3 regions of the Tepidimicrobium xylanilyticum genome follow, and region 2 is predicted to be linked to each of the others. Evidence: riboswitches for the same ligand, from Rfam matches in the RefSeq annotation. Region 2 holds a riboswitch; each other region holds the start of a gene.

Region 1 (3,284 bases), on a different contig from region 2:
TGGAAATAATGAGGCTTATATCCCCATACCCGTCCTTCTCTCACCGCTTTAATATCCGCAAAGTATTCAGCACTAGATTTTAAATCATCTATACATTGAATGCCACGACCAAGCCTATTGTTATAGAATAATATATCTGCATCTTCAATGCTCTTATACAGTTCTTCAGCATTCATCTTGCTATTCCCATCTTGGTCTGGGTTTAAATCACTTAAAATATATTCTCCACCAGCCAATTCAAGCATCTTCACCTCATAATCTCCTTTATTTCTTACATAGTATATGTCATTAGCTAGGAAAAAGGATGCGAATTTTTCCCTTTGTCCTTCTAAATTTGCTATCTTTTGTTCTATTTCTTCAATCTTTTTAAGCTGGACATCAAAAAATTCTGCTGCTTCTTCCTCTTTGTCAAATAAGGCTCCCATTAATTTTATCCATTCCAGTCTGCCTCTAGGGTCTGATTCCCTTTGGCTACCCCGAGATATCCACTTAATTCCCAATTCATCAAACTTTGCTGCAACCTCATCGGTGCCATGGCCTGTCCCAGTTGTAATCAATACTATGTCGGGTTTTATAGATTGTATAAGTTCGTAGTCTGGAGCACTATTTCTTCCTACATATGTAATCCTTCCTTCTTCCATTCCTTCCTTTACCTCTTGAATATGCCAATCGTCCATCTCAGTAGTAACTAGAGTTATCTTATCTAATAAACCTAAGGGTCTTAATTCGGCAGCAGCAGTCGTTGCAAATACACCTACCGATTCTATAGGCAATTGAATAACATTTATATCGGCTTTCAAATCAGGAACTTCCTTGCCTTCAGGAATCAATAAAGTCTTTCTACCATTCCATTCGGTTATTATTTTGTAACCACCTTCGTAATAATCCACCGAAAAGGATTTTGCATATTTTAGTTCCATTTCACCAATATGGACTAATCCAGTATCCTCATCTACATTCCTCTTTATAGCTTCTTCAACATCTTCTTGAGAACTTATAACCTCATCTTTCTCCTGGCTTTTACAGCCTGTTAGCATTAATAGCAATACCAATGTTACTAAAATTACCCTGATAAAAATGTTTCTTCTAACCATATCCACCTCTCCTTTACCTTTTGTAAATATACATTAACTCACCAATATATAAGCCCTACCTTCGAAAGGTAGGGGAATTTTAAGCACAAAAATAAGCCTAGCCTTCCCTCCGAAGGTTGGTTAGCTATAAACATTAGGCAGGTCTCCTGACTTTTGGTCATCCTACTTTCAACGCCTTCCCGAGACAGTCTCAGTGGCATAAGTTGATTTCGTCCCAATTACAGTAGCGGGGGCTGTACTGGATTTTCACCAGTTTCCCTTTTAATCCATAAGGAACCTAATATTTACAATATTGAACTTTCCAATCTTGATTCTATCATAGTCCAAATTTTGATGCAACAATTCTCAACAGACTTCCAGCATAAGGGAATTTGCTTTTTGATTTATATCATTACTATATTTTACATAGGGCTTTTAACTTAAGAAAACATCTTTCCAGTAACAATTGGAATAATAACAATTTAATTTTTGCTCAATCTATAAATTTAATAAATTCACCAATGCCCCTATTATCCAAATTATCCTATATGATACCCTCTTGGAGTTATCATTTTATTACCTTTCACATATGTATTGCTATTTCCTATTATTAATATACTTAACATATCCACTTTTTCATAAGGAATGCTCTGTAAAGTAGTTAATATTATTTCTGTATTAGCACGACCAGAATTTCTAACTATTCCAACAGGAGTATCTTTTTCTTTATATTTTAACATTATTCTCACTGCTTTTTCTAAATGATTTCTCCTGCTATTGCTTCTAGGATTATATATTGTTATTACAAAATCCCCTTCTGAAGCTTTCTCAATCCTTTTTTCAATAGCCTCCCAAGGAGTCAGTAAATCACTAAGGCTAATAGAAGCAAAATCATGCATAATAGGTGAACCCAGTTCGCTGGCTGCAGAAAAAGCTGCTGTAACCCCTGGAACTATCTCTACCTCTATTTCTTCTTTTAATTCCAATATGGGTCCAGCCATACCATAAAGCCCAGCATCTCCAGTTGAAATTATGGCAGTATTATGTCCTTCTTTTGCTTTTCTTATTGCCAATTTACATCTATCTATCTCTCCCTTCATTCCTGTAGAATAAATTTGCTTTCCTTCAATTAAATCCCCTAGATACCCTATGTAAGGGGTATATCCAATAATAATATCACATTTTTTTATAGTTTCTATGGCCTTTAAGGTCATATGCTCTCTGCCTCCTGGCCCTATACCAATTACATACAACTTAGACATATCTTACCTCCTTTGATGCTAGGCTTTCAGTATATTTGAGTATATTGGCCTTTTTAGTAATTACCGAAAATGGATACACATTTGGCTGATCTCAATAAATCTAATCATTGTCTTTCTTCCTTCCTAGGATAAGGGACATATAATCTTTATCATTTATTATTTCTTCTTTGTCAGTAAGTACATGTTCATCTTCTAGGCTTACCCTTTTTACATACGTATAATTAAAGCCCTTTCCATCCAATGACTCTAATATTGCTTCTTTATCCCTTAATGTCTTTAATATACATAATGTATCTGTATCATCCAATAATTCCTCACAAAATTCATCCATCAATAAAAATTTATCCCCTTTAATTACCAAAGGAATTTTCGTTTGAGCAGCTGCTGCAATAAATGATGGTATTCCCGAGATAATATCTATTTGAATTTCCCTTTTCTCTAATTCGTTCATGAGATATATAAAGGTGCTATATATCATAGGATCTCCTATGGTTAAATAGACTCCACATTTGCCTTCTGGAATTAAATCATGGATTGTGTCAGCTACATCAGTATAATCTTGCTTTGTAACCTTCCCCATTGGAAAATTCAGTAATATGACCTTTTTATCTTGCACATATTCCTTAACAGTATCTAAAGCCATATTTTTTCCCTTATTATGCGGAGCAAAGATTATATCAGCTTCTCTAATCCTTTTTACTGCTTTTATGGTCAGTAATTCCTTATCACCTGGACCTGTACCTATAGCATATAATATTTTCATTATTACACCCCTTTAACTTAAACTATGGACCAATCCCCATTAATACTTTATCATCCATATAAGAAGCAATACTTCCACACAACCATTCAATACATACATCTTTTAATTTGCCTTATAGGGTATAAAATAGGGACAACGGTTTATTTCATCTCGATATATGTGACCTTTCACGTTAAACACCTCTTT
Region 2 (3,284 bases):
CTCCAAGAACAACAGCTTTAGTTTTCATTATTCCACCTCAATATTCTATCCACTTTTCTATTAATATAAACCATTACATTGTTTAAAATATTGTAGCATATAAATGGAATTATTTCCAAATAGTTAATTATTAAAAACATAAAATTTTTATGGAAAAAAGCTAAGGTATTGCCTTAGCTTTAAGTTCTATAATATGTCTTCTTTAACCTATTTAATATATCTAATATAGGTTTAAGAAGAACTAGGACTATAATAAAATTTGAAGTTCCATGGATTAAGTCAAACAATAAACCTCTAACCCAATAAGCCCATCCATAAGCTGCACCATAGAAAAAGGATTCTACTACGGAAAAGAAAATTCCAAAAGTGTAGCCAAATATGGCTCCTATGATTGCATAACCATATTCAGATTTTACCCTCCTTTTCAATAGTTCCGTTATTATAATAAGGATGGGCCAAATTATATAATAGACAAGGAGCCAAGTAGCAAACCCATATATGAATATTTCAGTAGTTGTAAAAACTACTGATATTAGCAATACCTTTTTATAACCGAACACAATGGTATATGCAATAAATAATAGGGTAACAATTTCTATATTGGGTATGAAACTTAAGACCAATTTCCCTGCTGTAATAGTTGCACTTAAAATTCCTATAAGAGCTATATCTCTAATCTTCATGGCATTAATAGTTTTTCAATTCAAAGGTATAAGTATCTCCATCGGTTAGAGGTATTTCTCCCGGCCCCGTTGTCGCATCCTTTCCGTTAATATAAATATGGAAGTATTCTTGATTGTTGGGGTCAGCTACATATCCTAACATTCCTGTTACCATGGTACCAAAATCGTATTTTTCAAATGTTACCCCTAGTTCTTCTTCCTTTTCCTCTAATAGTTCTAATAGAAAATTATGGTCTGTATTATATTCAAATGTTTTGTCTACATCTTCATTTTTATTAATAACATGTATTGTAACTAATTTTTGACCCTCTACCCCTTTAGGGCTTAAAAATGCCTTATACCCAGCAAATAATAGTACTGTAACTATTAAAACTAATATAATTGCTATTATTTTTTTATTCATAATATTCCTCCTCACTTTTATCTATAACTCTTAGATATAAAAGGCTTATTCTCCATTCTATCTAAAAAGTTTATATAACAACTTAAAACATATAGAAAATTTGCTAATAGATTAGTAAATGAAAACAATATCTTTGGCACCTTCTCCTGTTGTTGATCTATCTTATGAAGTAATCGAACTAATTCTTTAGTTTTATATCTTAACACATTTAAGTGGCAAGAAAGATAGGAACCAACAGGCAGTGTAAAGCCTTCAACGTGAATTTTATCTTTGTAAAAATAATATATTTCATATAACCTGTCCAAATCCTTTTGTTCAACGGCCAATTTACCTCTTAAAGAACCATTAACATGTAGGCTCATCTCTGCTAACCATTCTAGAATATTACATATGTCATCTGGATATGCTCTATCTCTAGCTATAGCTAAAGATAAGCCAAAATAACTACTAATACCATCAGATAATATTTCAAAATCACAAAATAGCCCTTCTTCATCCATAAATGGATAGCAAATTTCACCCAGCTTCTTTATAATTTACACCTCCCTTAGCAAACAAAAAACCTCCCAACTTCAAGCTGAAAGGTTTGCATACTGTATCCATAGATAAGTGTTCAATATACGAAACACCCTCATCTAATCATACAACACCTCCATCCCTCGTGAAGTTGTCGTTGTACTAATATAGGCAGGTCTTCCGGCTCGGCTTGTAATAGTAGTTTGCCTTCCCAGTTTCCCAGTGGCATTGTAAACTACTAAAATACCTTACGGCGGCGGGACCGCACAGGATTTTCACCTGTTTCCCTATTAATGCTTAAAGCAACCTATATTAGGATATTAAGTTTTCATCTAGATTTATAATACTATAATTTTAAATGCTTATCAATATTATTGATTATTCGAATCCAATAATCTTAAAGCTTCTTTTACAATCCTATCTACTGTAAATCCAAATTTCTCGAATAATTTATCCCCTGGTGCAGATGCTCCAAAATCATCTATAGATAAGATTTTCCCATCACTGCCTATATATTATCCGATGCTGCTTTTACGGCCAATCTTTTGGTTACTTCTTTAGGCAGTACCTTTTCCTTATAGTTCTTTCCTTATTCTTCAAATATCTCCCAAGAAGGCATGCTTACCACTTTAGTACCAATTCCCCTATCCTTCAATCTATTAGCAGCTTCATAGCTAATGCCTTCCATCAAGCAGTCGTCTCCTGCAAGTATATAGGTATGGTGGTCTATTATTTCATGGCTTGGCCTATTAAAATGAGCTGCTAAATGGGCTTCTGCCTATAAAACCCTTATGGTATTAATGGTTAATTTATCTATATTAATGCGATCCTCCCCTTTAGTTTAATCCAATCCCATATTATATATATAACCCAAAAATCCTGTTAATAATTGCACCATTCCTCTAATATTTAAAAAATATTAAAATACTATTTACACAAAACATATGTTCTGTTATAATAGGCTTGGAGGGATTTTAATGAAACACAGGATTATATTCCATATAGATGTTAATTCTGCCTACCTTTCTTGGGAAGCAACATATAGATTGCAACATGGAGAAGTCATAGATTTAAGGGATATCCCTTCCATAGTAGGAGGTGATGAATCAAAGAGGCATGGAATAGTACTGGCTAAATCCATTCCTACTAAAAAATACGGCATTTTAACTGGAGAAAGTCTCTACTCAGCAAGACAGAAGTGCCCAAATTTAACCATAGTTCCACCTAACTATGAAATGTATATGAAGGCCAGTAATTCCATGATAGACCTATTAAAAGAGTATTCCCCTTATATTCAAAGGTATTCTATTGATGAGGTATTTATGGATTATTCTTACAATAGAGAAACAAACTTTTTAGATACTGCCTATGAAATAAAGGAAAGAATAAAAAAGGAATTGGGCTTTACAGTAAATATAGGCATAGGCCCCAATAAATTATTGGCTAAGATGGCCTCAGATTTTGAAAAACCCGATAAGGTTCATACTCTTTTCCATTATGAGATAAGAGATAAGATGTGGCCTCTGCCGATAAGTAAACTGTTTATGATAGGCCCTAGGACTAAAAAGAAATTAAACAAAAGAGGTATTTTTACCATAGGAGAATTGGCTAAACTAGACAAAGATTATATATACGCGTGGTTAAAAAAACCAGGGATACTCATATGGGAATACGCCAATGGA
Region 3 (3,284 bases), on a different contig from region 2:
TTAGTAAGTAAAAATTAATGGTACAATATTAACGGTACAATATAGTGGAGTTTATAGCATTATGTTTTTCCTATGGGTAGGAGAACTTGTTTAAAACAAGTTCTCCTTCATCTATATTTTAATTTATCTTTTTGCAAACAGGTATTCTTTAGGGATATCGTTAATTTCCAATCCTATCATAGCTTCCCCTAGGTTTTTTGAAACTTCAGCTAATATTTTTGGATTATTATAATTTTGGACAGCTTTAACAATGGCTTTTGCTCTTTTTTCTGGATTTTGAGATTTAAAAATACCTGAACCGACGAAAATACCATCACAACCTAATTGCATCATTAAGGCAGCATCTGCTGGAGTAGCGATTCCACCTGCTGCAAAATTTAACACTGGTAATTTACCATTTTCAGCAACATATACCACCAGGTCATAAGGAGCACCTATTTTTTTAGCAAAGCTCATAAGCTCTTCTCTAGGCATATTTTCTAACTGTCTTATTTGTGACATCATTGTTCTCATATGTTTTACTGCTTCAACTATATTTCCAGTACCAGCTTCTCCTTTTGTTCTTATCATTGATGCACCTTCACCTATGCGTCTTAGTGCTTCTCCTAAATTTCTTGCCCCACAAACAAAAGGTGTATTGAAAGCTTTTTTATTTATGTGGTAATTATTGTCTGCTGGTGTTAAGACTTCACTTTCGTCTATGTAATCCACACCTAAAGATTCGAGAATTTGTGCTTCAACAAAATGACCAATTCTGACTTTTGCCATTACTGGAATGGATACAGCTTCTAATATATCTTCTATTAACTTAGGGTCTGACATTCTAGCAACTCCGCCATCTTTTCTAATATCTGAAGGAACTCTTTCTAATGCCATAACAGCAACTGCACCGCTACTTTCAGCAATTTTAGCTTGCTCGACATTCACAACATCCATTATAACACCACCTGCAAGCTTTTCATTTATTGATTTTAGTTTAACCATAAAGCATCCCCCTTTTCATAAATACAGTTTTTGGTGTATCTATATAATATCAAAAGTGTATATATAATGTCAACGTATCAATATAGTGTATGCATACAATATATTGAAGCATAAACATGAAAATAATTTATTGACAATACAACTAAATTATTATATTATTTGTGTTGAAGCGAGAATGGGCAAAAATCTCCATAATAAACTTAAAAAGCATTAAAGAAATTTACCCGAAAAACGACAAAGAAAAATACCTTAATATGGGTGAAGTAATAAAATAAAAAACGAAAACTAAATATTACAAACGCTAGGTTCTATTAGATTAAAAGGGAAACTGGTGAAAATCCAGTACAGCCCCCGCTACTGTAATTGGGACGAAATCAACATATGCCACTGAGATTATCTCGGGAAGGCGTTGATAGTAGGATGACCAAAAGTCAGGAGACCTGCCTAGTCGTTTTTAAGTAACCTTCGGTGGGAAGGGAAAACTTATACTTTTAAATATGGTTATGTTTTATGTTTTGTATTTTATGTTTTTGATTATGATCATATTTAAATTATACTATCAAATAGTCCCTAACCAAGAAGGTTAGGGACTATTTATTTTTAGCCTATCAAAATTATAAGTTTTCTTATTTTTTAACATTACTTTTTTAATAAATTTGGGAGGTAATTTGACCTAAAAACAAAAAAGAGAGGTGAGTTTTATGAAAAACAGTACAAAGTTGTTCCTATCTATTCTACTACTTATGTTTTTAAGTCCAGGTATTGGGCAAGCTATGCATATTATGGAAGGTTTTCTCCCTGTTAAATGGTCAGTTATTTGGATGATTGCATCTTTGCCGTTTATTGTTATAGGTTTTAAAAAGATACACCGAATATTTAAGGGGGATGCAAATCAAAAAGTACTTATAGGATTAGCAGGAGGTTTTGTATTTGTACTATCTGCATTAAAGATACCTTCCGTAACAGGGAGTTGTTCTCATCCAACAGGAGTAGGTTTAGGGGCCATATTGTTTGGACCTACCACAATGACGGTAGTAGGATTGATAGTTTTATTGTTTCAATCATTATTATTGGCTCATGGAGGGCTAACGACTTTAGGTGCTAATACTTTTTCCATGGCAATAGTTGGTCCTATAATATCTTATAGTGTTTTTAAACTATTAAAAAACAAAAATGGGAATACGACTTTTCCCGTATTTCTAGCAGCATTTTTAGGAGACTTAATGACTTATGTGGTAACTGCAATCCAACTATCTTTAGCATTTCCTGATTCCATAACAGGCTTTGTTGGATCTTTAGGAAAGTTTTTATCTGTATTTGCTGTTACTCAAATTCCTCTAGCAATAGTAGAAGGAATAATAACTGCTATAGTCTATAATTTATTAGCTGAATATGGTAAGGAAGGGGAGATTCATATTGAAACTATTGAATAAAACAAATCTTTTACTTATACTATTAGCTATTGTTATGGTTATAACTCCTTTGTTTATAAAAAAAGATGCAGAATTTGAAGGAGCCGATGGTCAAGCAGAAGGAGTTATAACAGAGATAAATCCAGATTATGAACCTTGGTTTGATGCCATATGGGAACCACCAAGCAGTGAAATAGAGAGTTTGTTGTTTTCCTTACAGGTGGCCATTGGTGCGGGAGCTATTGGATATATATTTGGAATGATGAAGGAGAAACGAAAAATTGCTGTTAATAGATAAGTATGCATATACTAATAGATTGGCAAACTTTAACCCTATGACAAAGTTTATCTTTGTCATAGGGACCTTGTTGATTGCCACAATTTTAGACAATTTATATATTAATTTATTTTTATTTATGCTTATGGTCTTTTTAACCATATTTGCTGCTAAAATTCCATGGAATAAATATTGCAAGTTAATGGTCATACCTACTATTTTTTTAATAATTAGCATTGTAACTTTATTATTGAGCTTTTCTGAGGAAAATAGGTTTATTTGGAGTATTAAAATATGGGGCAAATACCTAGGGACCAATTACGAATCTTTAAAGGGATCTATAAAAGTTGGAATAAGGGTTTTAGCTGCAATTAGTTCCACACTTTTTTTAGGACTTACAACTCCATTAAACGACATAATAAGGGTGCTTAAAAAGCTTAAAATCCCAAATACCTTAATAGAACTAGTGCTGCTGATTTATAGGTTTATATTTACTCTTTTAGAAGAATCCAAAGATATAATAATGGCTCAAGAGATGAAGTTTGGCTATATCAATATGAAAAATAGCTATAAATCTATAGCTTTACTCATAAAATGTTTATTTATTAGAC

What was found. A riboswitch is a leader RNA that binds a small molecule or an ion and turns the genes downstream of it on or off. The one in region 2 is predicted to bind cobalamin.
Region 1: another riboswitch for cobalamin. It lies ahead of BLV68_RS03535 (ABC transporter substrate-binding protein); the one in region 2 lies ahead of BLV68_RS05040 (ATP:cob(I)alamin adenosyltransferase).
Region 3: another riboswitch for cobalamin. It lies ahead of BLV68_RS03580 (energy-coupling factor ABC transporter permease); the one in region 2 lies ahead of BLV68_RS05040 (ATP:cob(I)alamin adenosyltransferase).

What each region holds. Positions count from the first base shown of each region.
Region 1 is NZ_FNNG01000002.1:271,910-275,193, forward strand. It holds gene BLV68_RS03535 (ABC transporter substrate-binding protein) at 1-1,094, opposite strand, end outside; cobalamin riboswitch at 1,214-1,390, opposite strand; gene cobJ (precorrin-3B C(17)-methyltransferase) at 1,613-2,335, opposite strand; gene cobI (precorrin-2 C(20)-methyltransferase) at 2,436-3,098, opposite strand; gene BLV68_RS03550 (ABC transporter ATP-binding protein) at 3,201-3,284, opposite strand, start outside.
Region 2 is NZ_FNNG01000003.1:165,932-169,215, forward strand. It holds gene BLV68_RS05025 (carboxylate--amine ligase) at 1-28, opposite strand, end outside; gene BLV68_RS05030 (hypothetical protein) at 180-683, opposite strand; gene BLV68_RS05035 (DUF4430 domain-containing protein) at 688-1,086, opposite strand; gene BLV68_RS05040 (ATP:cob(I)alamin adenosyltransferase) at 1,104-1,586, opposite strand; cobalamin riboswitch at 1,756-1,928, opposite strand; gene BLV68_RS16255 (transketolase-like TK C-terminal-containing protein) at 1,974-2,114, opposite strand; gene BLV68_RS16260 (transketolase-like TK C-terminal-containing protein) at 2,192-2,293, opposite strand; gene BLV68_RS05050 (Y-family DNA polymerase) at 2,580-3,284, shown strand, end outside.
Region 3 is NZ_FNNG01000002.1:278,597-281,880, reverse strand. It holds gene pdxS (pyridoxal 5'-phosphate synthase lyase subunit PdxS) at 124-984, opposite strand; cobalamin riboswitch at 1,271-1,446, shown strand; gene BLV68_RS03580 (energy-coupling factor ABC transporter permease) at 1,686-2,417, shown strand; gene BLV68_RS03575 (energy-coupling factor ABC transporter substrate-binding protein) at 2,401-2,694, shown strand; gene cbiQ (cobalt ECF transporter T component CbiQ) at 2,678-3,284, shown strand, end outside.